One region of the Buttiauxella agrestis genome, then DNA from elsewhere that is predicted to be linked to it. Evidence: predicted binding sites of a transcription regulator. Region 1 holds the regulator's gene; the other holds the start of a gene.
What was found. The regulator sigma-54, encoded in region 1, starts transcription at its own class of promoters, with help from an activator protein. The targets are predictions, from matches to a motif close to GTTGGCACANNTTTCGCTNT.

Region 1 (13,015 bases):
AGAACATCCTATGAAATCCAGAATAAACAAACTCAGCCGTAATTTAGTACTGACCAGTACACTTTTAGCCGCCAGTTTTTCGGCATTTGCGCTGACCGGTGATACCGATCAGCCGATTCACATTGAATCTGACCAACAGTCGCTTGATATGCAGGGCAACGTCGTCACCTTCACCGGCAATGTGGTTGTGACGCAAGGTAGTATCAAGATTAATGCCGACAAAGTCGTTGTGACCCGCCCTGGCGGCGAGCAAGGCAAAGAAGTGATCGATGGCTACGGTAATCCAGCCACTTTCTATCAGATGCAAGATAGCGGTAAACCCGTTAGCGGCCACTCATCGACTATGCACTATGAGCTGCAAAACGATTTTGTCGTGCTGACCGGCAATGCCTATCTGGAGCAGGTCGATAGCAATATCAAAGGCGACAAAATTACTTACCTCGTTAAAGAGCAGAAAATGCAGGCCTTTAGCGAAAAAGGTAAACGTGTTACGACCGTTCTGGTTCCTTCTCAGTTGCAGAAAAAAGACGGCAAGGCTCCGGCCCCCGCCCCTGCGCAGAAAAAGAGTAACTAATTCGTTATGGCTACTTTAATTGCAAAAAATCTCGCTAAAGCCTACAAAGGCCGCCGCGTTGTAGAAGACGTCAGTCTGACCGTTAAATCAGGTGAGATTGTCGGTTTGCTCGGCCCTAACGGTGCAGGGAAAACCACCACTTTTTATATGGTGGTCGGTATTGTTCCGCGTGATGCGGGCAACATTATTATTGATGATGAAGACATCAGCCTGCTGCCGCTTCATGCACGTGCACGACGTGGTATTGGGTACTTGCCTCAAGAAGCGTCTATTTTCCGCCGTTTAAGCGTGTTCGATAACTTAATGGCCGTGCTGCAAATCCGTGATGATCTTTCTACCGAGCAGCGTGAAGACCGCGCCAATGAGCTAATGGAAGAGTTCCACATTGAGCATTTGCGTAATAGCCTCGGGCAATCTTTGTCCGGTGGTGAGCGTCGCCGTGTTGAAATTGCTCGCGCATTGGCTGCAAATCCAAAATTTATTCTTTTGGATGAACCTTTTGCAGGTGTTGACCCAATTTCCGTTATCGACATCAAGCGAATCATCGAGCATTTACGCGACAGCGGGCTTGGGGTGCTGATAACTGACCATAACGTACGCGAAACGTTAGCCGTATGTGAACGCGCTTACATCGTAAGCCAGGGCCATTTAATCGCCCATGGCACTCCAGCCGAGATCCTGGAAGACGAGCATGTTAAACGCGTGTATCTGGGCGAAGAGTTCAGACTCTGATAGGGTAGGAATAATTAACGATTACACCTGAGGAAGTTCGCTCTGAATATGAAGCAAGGTTTGCAATTACGGCTCAGCCAACAACTTGCTATGACTCCACAGTTACAGCAGGCAATTCGTCTGTTGCAGCTGTCGACGTTAGAATTACAGCAGGAACTTCAGCAAGCACTGGAAAGTAACCCACTGCTTGAGCAAACCGATCTGCATGAAGAAATTGAAACTCAGGAAGTTCGTGAAAATGAAGCGTTAGATACTCGTGAGGCACTCGAACAAAAAGAGATGCCCGACGAGTTACCGTTGGACACCAGCTGGGACGAAATTTACACCGCAGGTACGCCATCGGGAACCGGAACTGACTATATAGACGACGAGTTGCCGGTTTATCAGGGTGAAACCACCCAGTCACTCCAGGATTACCTGATGTGGCAGGTCGATCTCACTCCGTTTTCTGATACCGACACCGCTATTGCAACGTCTATTGTTGATGCCGTTGACGAAATGGGCTATCTGACCGTTTCGCTGGATGAAATTCTCGAAAGCATGGGCGATGAAGAAATCACCCTCGACGAAGTGGAAGCGGTGCTCAAACGCGTGCAACGCTTCGATCCTGTCGGCGTCGCCGCACGCGACCTTCGTGATTGCCTCCTGATACAGCTTTCACAATTCGCGCGAGAAACACCCTGGTTAGCCGAAGCTCGCCTGATTGTCAGCGAACATCTCGACTTGCTCGCCAACCATGATTTCCGCAGCCTGATGCGCGTCACGCGTCTGAAAGAAGAAGTGCTGAAAGAGGCGATGTGCCTGATTCAGTCGCTTGATCCGCGTCCGGGCCAGTCCATTCAGACCAGCGAACCAGAGTATGTAATCCCTGATGTGTTGGTCAAAAAAACTCAGGGCCGCTGGACGGTGGAACTTAATGCCGACAGCATCCCGCGTCTAAAAATAAATCAACAGTACGCTGCTATGGGCACCAATGCCCGCAATGACAGCGACTCACAATTTATTCGCAGTAACCTGCAAGAAGCGAAGTGGCTGATCAAAAGCCTTGAAAGCCGCAATGATACCTTGCTGCGGGTTAGCCGCTGCATCGTTGAACAGCAGCAAGGCTTTTTTGAGTTCGGTGCAGAGCATATGAAACCGATGGTTCTTGCTGATATCGCCCAAGTGGTCGAAATGCACGAATCCACCATTTCCCGCGTGACCACACAAAAGTATTTGCACAGTCCGCGAGGCATTTTTGAATTGAAGTATTTCTTCTCAAGTCATGTCAATACCGAGGGCGGCGGTGAAGCCTCCTCCACGGCTATTCGGGCTTTGGTGAAGAAATTAATTGCTGCGGAAAACCCTGCGAAACCGCTGAGTGATAGCAAGTTAACGACTATGCTATCGGATCAGGGGATCATGGTGGCACGCCGCACTGTTGCGAAGTACCGAGAATCTTTATCCATACCACCGTCAAACCAGCGTAAACAACTGGTGTGACTTAACCGATAAGGAAGACACTATGCAGCTCAACATTACAGGACAAAACGTCGAAATCACTGACGCACTGCGCGATTTTGTGAGCACGAAGTTTGCCAAACTGGAGCAGTACTTCGATAGGATTAACCAAGTCTATATTGTGTTAAAAGTGGAAAAAGTCACGCATATTGCCGACGCAACACTTCATATCAATGGTGGTGAAATACATGCCAGCGCTGAAGGGCAGGATATGTATGCGGCGATTGACGGTCTGATTGATAAACTGGCGCGCCAGTTAACCAAACATAAAGATAAACTAAAACAACACTGATAATCCAGGCAACGGTTTTGGCATTCACGGCTCGTTACGGAAGTAACGGGCCGTTGCCACAACAGAGTGCTTAGGTGAACTTATGATGAACAACGATTCTGCTCTACAACTTAGTAATGTCCTGAACAAAGAATGTACCCGTAGCAATGTACATTGCCAAAGTAAGAAACGTGCGCTGGAAATTATCAGTGAACTCGCGGCGAAACAGCTCGGTCTGCCACCTCAAGTCGTCTTTGAGGCGGTGCTGACGCGTGAGCGCATGGGCAGTACCGGTATCGGCAATGGTATCGCCATTCCTCACGGAAAACTGGAAGAAGATACCACCCGCGCCGTTGGGGTATTTATTAAACTGGAAACCCCTATCGCGTTTGATGCTATTGACAATCAGCCGGTCGACCTGATGTTTGCGCTACTTGTTCCGGCCGATCAGACAAAAACACATTTGCACACTTTGTCTTTGGTGGCAAAACGTCTGGCGGATAAAACGATTTGCCGACGTCTGCGTTCAGCGCAGAGTGATGAAGAGCTTTATCAGATCATTACCGAAACCGAACATGGTAGTGAAAGTGAATAATCTGGCTGCGGTCATGTGCGTGCCACAGCAAGAGAAGTTGGGGGAGTGATAAAATGGTGCTGATGATTGTCAGCGGCCGCTCTGGTTCAGGGAAGTCTGTAGCCTTGCGTGCACTAGAAGATATGGGATTCTACTGTGTAGATAACCTGCCAGTGGTGCTGTTGCCTGATCTTGCCAAAACTCTCGCAGAGCGACAGATTTCTGCGGCAGTCAGCATCGACGTGCGTAACATGCCGGAAAACCCGGAAATTTTTGAACAGGCGATGACCAATCTACCTGATTCATTTTCTCCACAATTGCTGTTCCTCGATGCCGATCGCAACACGCTGATTCGTCGTTATAGCGACACACGTCGTTTACACCCGCTTTCCAGTAAAAACTTGTCGCTGGAAAGTGCGATTGATGAAGAAAGCGATCTATTGGAGCCGTTGAAATCCAGAGCCGATTTAATCATCGACACCTCTGAAATGTCGGTGCATGAACTCGCGGAAATGCTACGGACTCGTCTGCTCGGCAAGCGTGAACGTGAATTGACGATGGTCTTCGAATCCTTCGGCTTTAAGCACGGCATTCCGATTGATGCAGATTACGTATTTGACGTGCGCTTCCTGCCAAACCCGCACTGGGATCCAAAACTGCGTCCAATGACGGGTCTCGACAGGCCTGTTGCAGCGTTCCTTGATCGTCATACCGAAGTACACAACTTTATCTACCAGACGCGTAGCTATCTTGAGCTTTGGTTACCGATGCTGGAAACCAACAACCGCAGCTATTTGACTGTAGCGATTGGTTGTACTGGCGGTAAACACCGTTCGGTTTATATTGCAGAACAGTTGGCAGACTATTTCCGCTCACGTGGGAAAAACGTGCAGTCCCGTCACCGTACGCTGGAAAAACGCAAACCATGACCGTAAAACAAACCGTTGAGATCACCAATAAGCTGGGCATGCATGCGCGCCCGGCTATGAAACTATTCGAACTGGTGCAGAGTTTTGATGCCGAAGTGATATTGCGCAACGAGGCCGGAACCGAAGCCGAAGCTAATAGTGTGATTGCACTACTGATGCTGGATTCAGCCAAAGGTGGCCACATTGAAATTGAAGTCACCGGGCCTGAAGAAGAACAAGCATTGAACGCGGTTATCGCGCTGTTCAATGCCGGTTTTGACGAAGATTAACTCACTTCAACTCATGCTGCGCCATAAACGATTCGCCACCTAGCTGGCGCATCTGGCGCAAAATCCATTGCTGGCGTTGCCGAACATAACCTGAAGGTGCATTCGCTTTAAAGCGGATTGGATTAGGTAATACTGCGGCAAGCAAAGCGGCTTCCGACGCCGTCAGGCGACTTGCTGGTTTATGGAAGTAACGCTGCGAAGCTTCTTCCACACCAAAAATCCCCTCTCCAAATTCTGCGATATTCAGATAAACAGTCAGGATCCGGCGTTTCGTCCACACCACTTCCATACCAAGCGTTAATCCCGCTTCCAGGCCTTTGCGAACATAGCTCCGCCCATCCCATAAAAACAGATTCTTCGCCGTTTGTTGGGAAAGCGTTGACGCACCGCGAACGCGATTTTCATTACGTTCATTGTGAGCAATGGCTTTTTCAATCGCGGAAACATCAAACCCCCAATGGTCCGGGAATTTCTGATCTTCTGCCGCAATAACTGCAAGCCCCATCCACGGTGATATTTCGTCCATGCTGACCCAATCGGAATGCGCCACATAACCAAAATCACCTGAGAACCAGGCGCTAAATTGCCGTTCGACCATGACTGCCGAAAACGGTACCGGCATAAAGCTGAACAGGATTATCCCCGCCAACCACACGCCCACCAGCGCCAGCGCACAGCGTAATAGCCAACGCTTGAGGGTGCCCAAGAGCGCAACACGCCCTTTCTTCATGCAGTCATACTCACAACGCGAGCCACCAGTTTTTCTATACCCAATGCCGCTTCATCAATGCGTGTGGCCAGCATATAAGCAGGCGTCGTCACCACTTTGTGTTCTTCATCAACCACGATGTCATCAACCGGGCACGGAACATGTTCAGCCCCCATCTCTTCAACAATTTCTGCTGTATCAATATCAGTGCCGATGGTCAAACGCACCGGAACATCGAGAATTTTTGGCAGCATCACCGGGGCAATACAGATAAAGCCGAGCGGCTTGCCCTGATCGTGGCAATCGCGGGCCAGACGACGTAAATCACCATCAACCACGCACTCGCTGCCGAGGCTTGCAAAATTGCACAGGTTTTTCGCTGCCCCAAAACCACCGGGAACGATCAGCGCATCCAATTCGCTGGCATCGGCCTGCGCCAATGGCGTCACCACTCCACGGGTGATTCGAGCCGCCTCAACAAGCACATTTCGATGCTCTATAGACTCATTATTAGCGAGGTGATTAATAACATCTGCTTGAGGTTTGTCGGGTGCAAAGCAAACAGCTTCAGCGCCAGAGCGAGCGATTGCTAACAGGGTAATAACAGCTTCCTGAATTTCGCTTCCGTCGTAGACCCCGCAACCACTGAGCACCACACCAATCTTCTTCATTCAGCTATTCCTTTTCATCACGCGACTTCCATCATTAGTTATGACGATTTGATCGCTATGCTTCACACATTTTACTGTTTCATGTAACAAACTATTTAAGATTTGCTATCTTAATGCCTGAGCAGCACACGAGATTATTAGCTGCGCCATTTGGATAAATACTTATAACTCAACGGCGCAGCCTACTTTTTCCCTGGTGTTGGCGCAGAATTCGCGCACCCCGGTTTATCCGGGGTCATTTTTTGGGAGCGTTTGCAACCCAAGCTTTCAGAACGTCAACATCGTGCTGCCATTCTTGTTTCAACTCTTCAATCCATTCACCCACGTTTTCCGACCAGGCAGGTAAATCCGGTGACTGAATTTGCTGGGCAACTTGCTGCAAATGGCGCAACCCTACAGAACCTGCTGCGCCTTTAATCTTATGCCCCTCTTCCACGACCCCTTTCTGGTCGCGAGCCGTCATATTGGAGTCCAGTACGCTCAGGTAGCCCGGCATCATTTTTTCAAACATCGCCAGCCCATCAGTAATCAGTTTTGGCCCGACAAGATCCATATACTGCTCAAGCATGGGGATATCGAGCAATGCTTGCTGTTTTTCACTATTAACTTGAGGCACTTGAGACTCCTTCTTAGACTCTGACTGTTGGTTGTCCCAGAATTTTTGGATCATCGCCATTAACGCCGGAACCGAGAGGGGTTTGCTCAGCACATCGTCCATGCCAGCATCCAGATACTCTTTTTTATCTTTCAATACGTTAGCAGTCAATGCCACCAGCGGTGGTAAATCTTCACGCGCATAACGCGTGGTCAGTTGCCGGGAAATATCCAACCCAGTCATATCAGGTAACTGAATGTCTAAAAGCACCAGGTCATACTCACCTGGGGTGAATTTTTCCAGCGCCTCTTTACCTGTCATCGCAACGTCTACGCTGTTGCCAAGTTTCTCCAGCACCGAACGCGCAACAATCACGTTGAGTTCAATATCTTCCACCAGCAGGACGTGCAACGCAGGCAGCGGCATTTCGTCATCGTCGAGCGTGTCTTCGATTTCATCCGCAACGCGAGGAGCCTGAATGGTTAAGGCAAATAGCGAGCCTTCGCCCGGCTTACTGCTGACGGTAATATCACCGCCCATACTCTTCGCCAGGCGGCGCGACACCGCCAAACCAATCCCGGTACCCGTTGCCGGTTTACCGCCGTGGCTATCTTTCACCTGATAGTACATGGCGAAGATTTTGTCCTGCTCATCCTGCGGGATGCCAATGCCAGAATCCTGGACTTCAAAGCGTAAGGTATTTTCTTCTTCATAACGCACGCGCACCGAAACCAGGCCGCCTTTTGGCGTAAATTTCACGGCGTTGCTGATGAGATTCCAGAGGATCTGGCGCAGGCGTGTTCCATCAGTCACCACTTTATGTGGCAGCGGCAATGTCGGGTTCATTTCCAGCTTCAGTCCTTTTTGCTGCGCCTGCAAACCAGAAAGGTTTTCCAGGTCAGCAAGGAAACTGGTGAAATCGATTGGTTGGTTATCAAGCTGAACCTTGCGGCGTTCAAGCTTATCCATATCAATGATATCGTTGAAAATATTACCCAGAGTTATCGCTGAAACATGAATCGTTTTGAGATAATTGGTTTGTTCCGGATTAAGCTCCGTATCAAGCAATATGCGGCTTAAGCCGACGATACCGTTTAGCGGCGTACGCAGTTCGTGGCTGATGGTAGAAATGAAAGTGGTTTTATCGCGGCTGGCGCGTTCAAGGGCATCCTGATAACGCTTACGCTCGGTAATGTCGCGTCCAAAGCCCATTAAACCATGCCGTTTGCCGACCCGGTCGTAGTAGGGAACTTTACGGATTTCAAAGCACGCCTTACGGCCATCCGGGTAATCCAGCCATTGTTCGTAGGTCAGCGACACGTTATGACGGAACACTTTTTCGTCAGTTTCGATAACCTTCTGCGCCGCTTCTGGCGAATAGACATCTTCCGGTTTCAGGCTTATCAGCTGCTTCTCACTCTTACCGGTCAACAGTTCCATCGCGCGGTTACAGCCTGAGAATTCTTTGTCTTCGTTACGATAGAAAACCAAATCTGGAGAGGCATCGAGGAATGAACGCAAAAATGAAGATTGTTGCTCAAGCTGGATTTGCGTCTCTTCGCGTTCCTGCATCTCAACTTTGAGCTGCTCGAGCATCGTCTGACGTTCGTCTTCCGCTTTCACACGGTCAGCAATTTCCTGGTTCAATTGCGCAATATTATCTTTGAGTTGCACATTAAGTTTCAGATCACGCTCGCGCATCTCTTCGAGTTTTTGCACAAGCTTTGACAGCCGCTGCCTCGACTCTTCGAGTTGTTCAACGACCACAGAAAGGAAATAGACGGCCCATGGCGTAATTAACAGGCCAAAAAAGATGGAGCGCACAACATCAATGCTTTCAACCTGGCCGCGCAACAGCATCGTCACGGCCATTTGCACCACGATAGCCAGCACCACCAGGGCGGAGGCCAGCAACAAAGAGAAGCGCACTAATCCGAGCTTCACCATCAAATCAACGTAATATTGTGCCAGTAACCGGATTTGCTTCATGGAACGTTTCCCTCGCCTTCAATCTGCTAAATATACCGCAAAAAGATCTCACGCTCAGGATTTACAACAGAATTGTCGGGTTCCACGGGGTACCGAGTGCCGAGCCTTGCGTACCGTGCTCATTGAGATAGCTATCAATCGCCCCCATTCCGCTCCAGCGGTTCTCACACCACAGCGGTGCCAGCAACGTCGGTCGGCGGGCATTAGCCGAAATACGATGGAAGACGACATCAAGCGGAGTATGGCGAATCATCTCCCCGGCAGTTGTCGCATACTCTTCTAATTCAATCGCCTGCAAGCGCCCTGCCTGCCAGCTTTTAGCCATCGTGCTGCCACTAACAATGTGCAGAGGGTGGAGCTTGATGCCATCAACGCCGGTTTCAACCACTTTATCCAGCGTCTCCATGCAGTGCTCCTGCCCTTCACCCGGCAGGCCGACAATCAGATGGCTACAGACTTTCAGGCCACGTGCGCGAGCGCGGCGAGTGGTTTCCTGATAACAGGAAAAATCATGCCCGCGATTGATACGATGCAGCGTTTTATCATGCGCCGTTTGCAGGCCCAGTTCTAACCAGACCTCATAGCCTTTTTCATGATATTCACTGAGCAAATCCAGCACGCTATCCGGTACGCAATCCGGGCGTGTCCCGACGCATAACCCCACAATGCTCGCCAGACTGACAGCTTGTTGATACATCGAACGCAGCACCTGCACTTCTGCCCATGTGCTGGTGTATGCCTGGAAATAGGCAAGGTAGTGTTGAGCGCGATTAACGAGTTGCGACTGGCGCTCGAGTTGGTCGGCGATAGAGTGGTTTTGTTGGGCTTCATCGGCAAATGACGCAACATTGCAGAAAGTACAACCGCCACGGCCAATTGTGCCATCACGATTTGGGCAGCTAAACCCGCCGTGCAGCGTGAGTTTATGGACTTTATGACCATACCGACGCTGAAGATCGCCACCAAACATATTGACTAATTTTTGTAACTGCATAATCTGATGGGCCGCCCTGTCAAAGGGACGTAGCCTGCCATTATCTGCCCAATTTAGCGATGACCTGGATCAATCGCTCTGGCGCAGCTTTATCTATTGAATATAAATTCATAATTAGTGCAATTTTACGCATCTAAAAGATGATTACTTTTCCTTATGTTGACCCGCTATTTTTAAAGAATATGTGACCTTGTGAAAAACAGTGTCATACAACACGCGGAACCGCGTTGTTAGCATAAGATCCTGCCAATAACATCATTACCAGCATGGTCTGGAATTTTGCAGCCTCTCATACAGTGAGAGAGATCACATAACCCAAGCGATTTCCCTGCCGTCTAAATACGATAAAAATGATAATAAAATGTTTAATTTCATAATGTTAAATGTCATTTAGCACATATTCGTATAAATAAGAATGCCATTTGACCTGTGTGCGCTTTCCCGATAACTTGGAAATCCGCTGGAAGCTTTCTGGATGGGTTCTGTGCCCATCATATTTATGCAGTAATTAAGATTCCCTCTAAAGCAAGTCCTCAATACTTGTGCAACCGGATGCGTTAGACATAAAGAGGGCGACACGCGAGGTGAGCGTAGATGCGCAAACCCCGTCGCCATGCCCTTGCTGCGTCTGGACGCAATCGGTATCGGGAATCACGTAGAGCCTGGGGAGGTTCACTGATATGTTGTACGATAAATCCCTTGAGAAGGATAACTGTGGTTTCGGCCTGATCGCCCACATAGAAGGCGAACCTAGCCACAAGGTAGTGCGTACTGCTATTCACGCACTGGCCCGAATGCAACACCGTGGAGCAATCCTCGCCGATGGTAAAACCGGTGATGGTTGTGGCCTGCTGTTGCAAAAGCCCGATCGTTTCTTCCGAATCGTTGCGGAAGAGCGCGGCTGGCGTTTGGCAAAAAATTATGCCGTCGGCATGATTTTCTTAAATAAAGACGACGCTCTGGCGAGCGCAAGCCGCCGCATCGTTGAAGAAGAGTTGCAAAACGAGACCCTGTCGATTGTTGGCTGGCGCGAAGTGCCAACCAATGAAGACGTACTCGGTGAAATCGCCCTCTCCTCAAAGCCTCGCATCGAACAAATTTTTGTTAATGCCCCGGCTGGCTGGCGTCCACGTGATATGGAACGTCGCCTGTTCATTGCTCGCCGTCGCATTGAGAAACGTATTCAGGACAAAGACTTCTACGTCTGTAGTCTTTCAAACCTGGTCAATATCTATAAAGGTCTGTGTATGCCGGCAGATTTGCCGCGCTTTTACCTGGACCTGGCGGACTTACGCCTGGAATCAGCAATTTGCCTGTTCCACCAGCGTTTCTCCACCAACACCGTGCCACGCTGGCCGCTGGCTCAACCGTTCCGCTATCTGGCGCATAACGGTGAAATCAACACCATCACCGGTAACCGCCAGTGGGCGCGTGCGCGTACCTATAAATTCCAGACTCCGTTGATCCCAGACCTACATGATGCCGCGCCATTCGTTAACGAAACGGGCTCTGACTCAAGCTCCATGGACAACATGCTTGAGCTGCTGCTGGCAGGCGGGATGGATATCGTTCGTGCAATGCGTCTGTTAGTGCCACCGGCCTGGCAGAACAACCCGAACATGGACCCCGAGCTGCGTGCGTTCTTCGACTTTAACTCCATGCACATGGAGCCATGGGATGGTCCGGCCGGTATCGTTATGTCCGATGGGCGCTACGCCGCCTGTAACCTGGACCGTAACGGCCTGCGTCCGGCGCGCTACGTCATCACTAAAGATAAGCTGATTACTTGTGCTTCTGAAGTGGGGATCTGGGATTACCAGCCTGACGAAGTGGTAGAAAAAGGCCGCGTCGGCCCTGGCGAGTTGATGGTTATCGACACGCGTATTGGTCGCATTCTGCATTCCGCTGAAACCGATGCCGATTTAAAAAGCCGCCACCCGTATAAAGAGTGGATGGAGAACAACGTTCGCCGCCTGGTGCCGTTTGAAGATTTGCCAGACGAAGAAGTTGGCTCACGCGAGATGGATGACGATACGCTCGCAAGTTACCAAAAACAGTTTAACTACAGCAGCGAAGAGCTGGATTCTGTCATTCGCGTGTTGGGTGAAAATGGTCAGGAAGCAGTCGGTTCAATGGGTGACGATACCCCATTTGCCGTACTTTCCAGCCAGCCACGCATTATTTACGACTACTTCCGCCAACAGTTTGCGCAGGTGACAAACCCGCCAATCGATCCGCTGCGTGAAGCACACGTGATGTCTCTGGCGACCAGCATTGGCCGTGAAATGAACGTCTTCTGTGAAGCAGAAGGCCAGGCCCACCGCCTGAGCTTCAAATCGCCAATTCTGCTGTGGTCTGATTTCCAACAGCTGACCTCGCTTGAAGAACAGCATTATCGCGCAGACACGCTGGACATCACTTACGATGCTTCTGCTCAGTCACTGCACGAAACAGTTTCCGCACTGTGCGATGAAGCTGAGCGCATGGTACGCAACGGTACGGTTCTGTTGGTGCTGTCCGACCGTAACATCGCGAAAGATCGCCTGCCGGTTCCCGCGCCAATGGCGGTAGGTGCGATTCAGACTCGCCTGGTCGAGAAGAATCTGCGTTGCGATGCCAACATCATCGTTGAAACGGCAAGTGCGCGTGACCCGCACCACTTCGCTGTTCTGCTCGGCTTTGGCGCGACGGCAATCTACCCGTACCTCGCCTACGAAACGCTGGCGAAACTGGTTGATAACGGCGCGATTGAAAAATCTTACCGTGCAGTGATGCAGAACTACCGCAACGGCATCAACAAAGGGCTGTACAAGATCATGTCCAAAATGGGCATCTCGACTATCGCCTCTTATCGTTGCTCGAAACTGTTTGAAGCGGTTGGCCTGCATAAAGAAGTTTCTGAGCTGTGCTTCCAGGGCGTTGTCAGCCGTATTGGTGGTGCTGGCTTCAACGACTTCCAACAAGATTTGCTGAACCTGTCTAAACGCGCATGGCTCGCCCGCAAGCCGTTGGATCAGGGTGGCCAGCTGAAATACGTTCACGGTGGCGAATATCACGCTTACAACCCTGACGTGGTTCAGACGCTGCAAAAAGCAGTGAACAGCGGCGAGTACAAAGATTATCAGGAGTACGCGAAGCTGGTGAACGAGCGCCCGGTGGCAACACTGCGCGATATGCTCGCACTCGATCCGCAAGGTGAAACAGTCAG
Region 2 (6,231 bases), 3.5 Mb from region 1:
TATCTGGGGCATAAGTGGCAGTCGTGCTTTCGATGTAAGTCATCCAGTTAGCGGCGGCGGCTAGCGCATCTTTACGAATGGTCATCGGCACCGTACCCGCATGCCCTGCTTCGCCAACAAAGCGGCATCTCAGACGACGAGCGCCGTTTATGGCAGTCACCACGCCGAGCGCCAGATTTTCGCGCTCCAGCACCGGCCCTTGTTCGATATGCAGTTCCAGATACGCACTAAACTCTTCCGGGCCGCGCGCCGCACTCTGAATACGCGAAGGGTCAAAACCGGCATTCACCAGCGCTTGCCCAACGCTGATTCCCGCGGCATCTTCACACGCCAGCCAGCTATCCGGCCACGTCCCGGTCACGCCACGACTGCCTAATAAGGTGATGCCAAAACGCGTACCTTCTTCATCCCCAAAGCCAACGATTTCAATCGCCTGCTCTAATTGAAGATTGTGTTCATGGAGAAAGGCGACAACTTCCAGCGCGGTTAAGACGCCCAACATGCCATCGTAACGCCCGGCATTGCGTACGGTATCAAGATGTGAGCCAAGCAAAACAGCCTGAGCGCCTTCTCTTGCGCCTTCATAGCGTCCGCAAATGTTACCCACCGCATCTTGCCAGGTGGTCATTCCCACCTGTTCCATCCAGCTTGCCACCAGATAATTGGCGCGCAGATGCTCGGGTGAAAGATAGACTCGAGTAAGTTGTTCCGGCGTTTCGCTAACCTGCGCCAGTTCATCTGCTCGCTGCATAATTCGGCGTGCGGCAACACTCGCCTGCATGGCGTTCATGACATGTTTAACCATCAGCGACTTTCCTGCGCATAAACATCCCACGCGGCCTGCATTGCAGCCCCTTGCGTCGATTTAAAACCGAGACGGTTCAGCACCGCTTCAAGCGCCGTCAGGGTTTGCAGTACGCAATCTTTACGCGCGTTATAGCCCATGGTGCCGATGCGCCAGATTTTGCCTTGTAGCGGACCAAATGAGGTGCCGATTTCGATATGGAAATCTTCCAGCAGCATTTTGCGCACCTCTTCGCCATGAACCGCTGACGGGATCACCACGCCAAGCACGTTATTCATTTTGTGTTGCAGGTTGCCGAACGTTTCCAGCCCCATGCCTTGAATTCCGGCTACCAGCGCGCGGCCATGCAATTCGTGACGCGCGATGCCCACGTCCAGCCCCTCTTCGAGAATAATGCGCGCGCACTCACGGGCGGCGAACAACATGCTGGTGGCTTCAGTGTGGTGGTTCAGGCGCTCCGGTCCCCAGTAATCCATCACCATGCCGAGATCGAAATAATTCGAGTAGATCATTTCGTCATCGCCGTCCTGATGGGCTGTGGTTCGGATCCCTTCCTCCACACATTTACGGCGGCGAATAACCTCTTCCATTTGCGCACTCAAGGTTATCGGCGAGCTGCCCGACGGGCCGCCGAGGCATTTTTGCAAACCGGCAGAAACCGCATCTAAACCCCAGGCGTCGGTTTCCAGTTTGTTGCCGCCAAATGAAGCTGTGGCATCGGTATAAAACAACACGCCGTGGCGACGGCAGATGTCACCCAATTCTTCCAGCGGTTGTAGCATGGTGGTAGACGTGTCGCCCTGAACGGTTAGCAGCAAACGCGGTTTCACCGTTTTAATGGCATCTTCGATTTGGTCGGGCGTGAAAACCTCACCCCACGGCACTTCTATGGTGTGAACTTCTGCGCGACAACGACGGGCAATTTCACACAGCAGATGACCGAAACGCCCAAACACCGGGACCAGGACTTTGTCGCCGGGGCGAATGGCCGACAGCAAAATCGCTTCGATACCGGAGCGGGAAGTCCCATCCACCAGCATCGTCCAGCGGTTTTGCGTGCGGAAAAGTTCGCGATACAGCACCATCACTTCGTTCATATACCCCGTCATGACCGGGTCATACTGCCCAATCAACTGACTCGCCATCGCACGTAATACGCGGGGATCTGCATTGATTGGCCCCGGCCCCATTAACAAGCGATGCGGTGGATTGATTTGTGAGAAGTGCTGAATATCGAACATGGTATTTCCTTTTATTCTGCGTGAAACAAAAGATTCTTAACTAAAATATTCTGCAACTAATGTGCCACCAATTTTCGCGAAAGACAAAGAAGAAAGGAGACTGATGACAATCCCTTATCCGACCTACAAACTCAGAATCTTCAGCGTCATTACCTTGAACCAGAATGGTTCCCATGATGCGTGCAAACGCACCACTAAAGTGCATTAGCGTTGTTCCAGTTCATCAAACTCAGAATACAATTCGGCAATATGATGGATACGCTGACGGCCTGTGGTTAACGCTTCGTGGAGTACAGCGTTGGATAATAGATTCACCAGACTCATCGCACTGCTGTAGCTATCAAAGGCAGAAACACTGTCGAGCGGCGCGGCAAAATGCCAGCGGCAATAAGGAGTGAGGCCTGATCCCTGCGCTTCGCTCATCACCAGCAGCGGCACCTGACGTTGATGCAAATTTGCCAGCAGCGGTTTGATAATCCGCGGGCGTCGACGAAAAGCGATGGCGATAACACAATCTTGTTCACTGATATCCACCACCTCTTCGGCCAGCGTCTGCCCTGGCTGCGGCAATAGCCAGACGTCACTACGAACCTGCAATAGCTGCTGGCGCAAATGCATCGCAACCGGCCATGAGTTTCTTAACCCAATAATAAAAATACGTTTTGCCGCTGCGAGAGTTGCCACCACGTCGGCAAATTGCTGCGTATCGAGCAGGCTAACCCACTGCGTCAGATTGGCCATTTCCTGCTTGTAATGACGCGCAAGTAAAGTGTTCCCCTGTACCGCATCGCGATTTTCGGTAAGCGGCATCCCGCTCTGGCGCAGGTTACGCAACTCTTCGCGCATATCTTTATAACGGTCATAGCCGAGACGTTTGAATAAGCGGCTCACCGTCGCTTTGGACACCCCTGAAAGGCGGGCTAACTCGGCGCTGTTGTAGCTAATCAGGTCATCAAAATGATCGACAATAAATGCAGCGACTCGCTGTTCTTGTGGTGAAAGCTGTTCATATGTCGCCCTTAAGCGCTCATCTAATTGTTTCATTATGGCCTCTGTAACTTTTGTTTCACTCGAGCCTGGCACAGTGAAACGAACAGAGTCAACCTGGAACATCTCTTGCTAGAGAGATCCCTGAGCTTCCATTCTGAGAGATAAAACGATGATGCAAAGCAATATGGCGCCTTCCGGTATGGCGGTTACTCCACATCATTTAGCCAGTGAAACGGCGTTATCCGTCCTGCGCCATGGTGGTGACGCTATCGAAGCGATGGTGGCCGCAGCGGCAACCATTGCCGTGGTTTATCCCCATATGAATGGTATTGGTGGTGACGGTTTCTGGCTGATTGTTCCGCCAGAGGGCGAACCGATTGCTATTGATGCCAGCGGTGCTGCGGGTTCTCTCGCATCTCTAGAATTTTATGCAGGCGCTTGCTCAATCCCACATCGTGGCCCCAAAGCGGCGCTGACCGTTCCTGGAACCCTTAGCGGGTGGGATGAAGCACTGAAGATTGCGGCGCAACTTGGGGGCGGGCAATTACCGCTTTCGCGTTTACTGGCCGACGCCATTCGCTATGCGGCAGATGGTATTCCGGTCACGCAATCCCAGGCGCAGGCGACGCACAGCAAATATGACGAACTGGTCAATATTGCGGGGTTTGCCGAGACGTTTTTGGACCGCGGTGAAATTCCGCGCGCAGGTAGCCGTTTCACTCAACCCCGCCTGGCTGAAACATTGACGCGCCTGACCGTTGAAGGACTCGATAGTTTTTATCGCGGCCCGTTAGCCGCCCTGATTACCGAAGAACTTGCTGATTTAGGTATGCCCATCACGTTGCAGGATCTCGCCGCCCAACGTGCGAAACGCCGCATTCCGCTGCATCTGAGCCACCAGCTTGGCGATGTTTATAATATGACGCCGCCGACTCAGGGCCTGGTGTCGTTGGCAATCCTCGGGATCACCGAGAATCTGGACATGGCGCAAGCCAATGAAACTCAAACCGTTCATCGCATCGTTGAAGCAACCAAAAAGGCCTTTGCACTGCGCGACAAATACATCACCGATCCTCGCCACATTACCACCTCAATCCAAAGTCTGTTGGAGCCAGAACCCCTTGCCGCACTGGCCGCAGAAATTGATGACACCAAAGCCGCTGACTGGGGGACCGGCAAAGGCCCTGGCGACACGGTATGGATGGGCGTGATTGATAGCAGCGGACTGGCGGTGTCATTTATTCAGAGCATTTATCACGAGTTTGGCAGCGGCGTTGTGCTGCCAAAAAGCGGCATTTTGTGGCAAAACCGCGGCGCGGCATTCAGCCTCCAGCCTGATAGCTTGCTAAGTCTGGCTCCCGGGAAACAACCGTTCCACACGCTGAACCCAGCCGCCGCACGGCTGGCTGACGGGCGCACGATGGTTTACGGCTCGATGGGCGGCGATGGGCAACCGCAGACTCAGGCCGCCATTTTTACGCGCCACGTTATTCAGGGGATGCCATTACAAGAAGCCGTGACCGCGCCACGCTGGTTATTAGGCAGAACCTGGGGGCAAGCCTCCGACAGCCTGAAATTAGAAGGCCGATTTAGCCCGGAAACGTTCAAAGCACTACGTGAATGGGGGCATGACGTGGAAGCGTTGCCTGATTTTAGTGAAGCCGTCGGCCATGCCGGAGCCATTGTGCGCCACATCAACGGCATGCTCGAAGGCGCATATGACCCGCGCAGTAATGGCAGCGCCGCAGGATTCTAAGGATAAACAGATGAAATCAGAAAGTTTTGACTGGCCCGCTTATATCCAGTTAATGGAACAACTGCTTAATGTCCCACTGGATGACATGCGCAGAAAGGAGATTGAAATCCAACTGACGCGCATGGCGGCATTAGCGGAGCCGCTGATGGAATTTCCATTACCTCAACGCCAGGAAGTCGCGGGGGTTTATAAACTATGAACGCACTTTCCATTCGCGATATTCAGCAAGGATTAGCCAGCGGTGAGTTTTCAGCCCAGGAACTGGCGCGCCTTACTCTCGCTAAAATAGAGCAATCGAACCCTGATATTAATGCTTTCACCGAAATAACCGCCCCGCGTTTGCTGCAAGAAGCAGCGAGCATTGACGAGCGTCGCGCCCGCGGGGAAACGCTGCCACCGTTAGCTGGAGTACCTTATGCGGTAAAAAACCTTTTTGATATTAAAGGTGTGACAACACTTGCCGGTGCCGAGCTTTTTAGCACACAACCTCCTGCCAGTGCGGATGCGTTCGCCATCAAACAATTAAGCGCTGCCGGAGCCATGCTTTCAGGCGCGCTGAATATGGATGCCTACGCCTACGGTTTTACCACGGAAAATAGCCATTACGGCGCGACCCGAAATCCACATGATTTTGCACGCATTGCGGGAGGTTCATCCGGAGGATCTGCCGCGGCCGTCGCGGCTGGGATGGTAAACTTTACGCTTGGAACCGACACCAACGGCTCGATTCGCGTTCCGGCTTCGCTATGTGGCGTCTTTGGCCTGAAGCCAACTTTCGGGCGTCTTTCACGCAGCGGCAGCCAGCCTTTTGTTGCCAGTCTCGATCATATCGGCCCCCTTGCACGCAGCGTGGACGATCTGGCACGGGTTTATGATGCGCTCCAGGGTATTGATCCTGCAGATCATTTCCAGTCTGCACGAAGCATTGAACCGGTCGCCAGTCAACCAGAGCCAGCCACACATTTACGTTGCGCGGTGCTCGGCGGCTTTTTCGAGGAGTGGTGCGATGAAGATGCGAAAAATGCCGTGGCGCGTGTGGCCCATACGCTGGAGGCACTTGAGCGCGTGACATTACCGCAAGCCGGGTTAGCGCGATCGGCGGCATTTTTACTGTCTGCCGCTGAAGGAGGAAATCATTATCTGCCCGCATTGCGCGAACAGGCCGAACGTTTTGAGATTAATTCTCGCGAACGTTTATTGGCAGGCGCAATGACGCCATCCGCCTGGTACACGCAGGCGCAGCGTTTCCGCACGTGGTTGCGCGATAAGACGCTGCCGCTGTTTGACGATTTTGACGTGTTGATTGCCCCGGCTACACCATGCGGCGCAACACTTATCGGCCAGCAAACCATGCGAATCAACGGCACAGACCTTCCTGTAAAAGCCAGCATGGGGATGCTGACTCAGCCAATTTCTTTCCTCGGCTTACCGGTGGTGAC

Region 2: DY231_RS18630 (pyridoxal-phosphate-dependent aminotransferase family protein) is a predicted target of sigma-54. The motif match lies at 2,096-2,115, and genes of this name have one in related genera.

Annotation. Positions count from the first base shown of each region.
Region 1 covers NZ_UIGI01000001.1:483,800-496,814, reverse strand. Annotated here, with positions in the region: gene lptC (LPS export ABC transporter periplasmic protein LptC) at 1-42, shown strand, start outside; gene lptA (lipopolysaccharide ABC transporter substrate-binding protein LptA) at 11-574, shown strand; gene lptB (LPS export ABC transporter ATP-binding protein) at 581-1,306, shown strand; gene rpoN (RNA polymerase factor sigma-54) at 1,355-2,788, shown strand; gene hpf (ribosome hibernation promoting factor) at 2,811-3,098, shown strand; gene ptsN (PTS IIA-like nitrogen regulatory protein PtsN) at 3,181-3,672, shown strand; gene rapZ (RNase adapter RapZ) at 3,726-4,580, shown strand; gene npr (PTS phosphocarrier protein NPr) at 4,577-4,849, shown strand; gene mtgA (monofunctional biosynthetic peptidoglycan transglycosylase) at 4,851-5,579, opposite strand; gene elbB (isoprenoid biosynthesis glyoxalase ElbB) at 5,576-6,229, opposite strand; gene arcB (aerobic respiration two-component sensor histidine kinase ArcB) at 6,465-8,813, opposite strand; gene mnmL (tRNA modification radical SAM protein MnmL/YtqA) at 8,875-9,807, opposite strand; gene gltB (glutamate synthase large subunit) at 10,488-13,015, shown strand, end outside.
Region 2 covers NZ_UIGI01000001.1:3,948,248-3,954,478, forward strand. Annotated here, with positions in the region: partial or broken gene hpxK (allantoate amidohydrolase) at 1-805, opposite strand, end outside; gene DY231_RS18630 (pyridoxal-phosphate-dependent aminotransferase family protein) at 805-2,046, opposite strand; gene DY231_RS18635 (MurR/RpiR family transcriptional regulator) at 2,251-3,090, opposite strand; gene DY231_RS18640 (gamma-glutamyltransferase family protein) at 3,206-4,792, shown strand; gene hpxX (oxalurate catabolism protein HpxX) at 4,803-4,991, shown strand; gene DY231_RS18650 (AtzE family amidohydrolase) at 4,988-6,231, shown strand, end outside.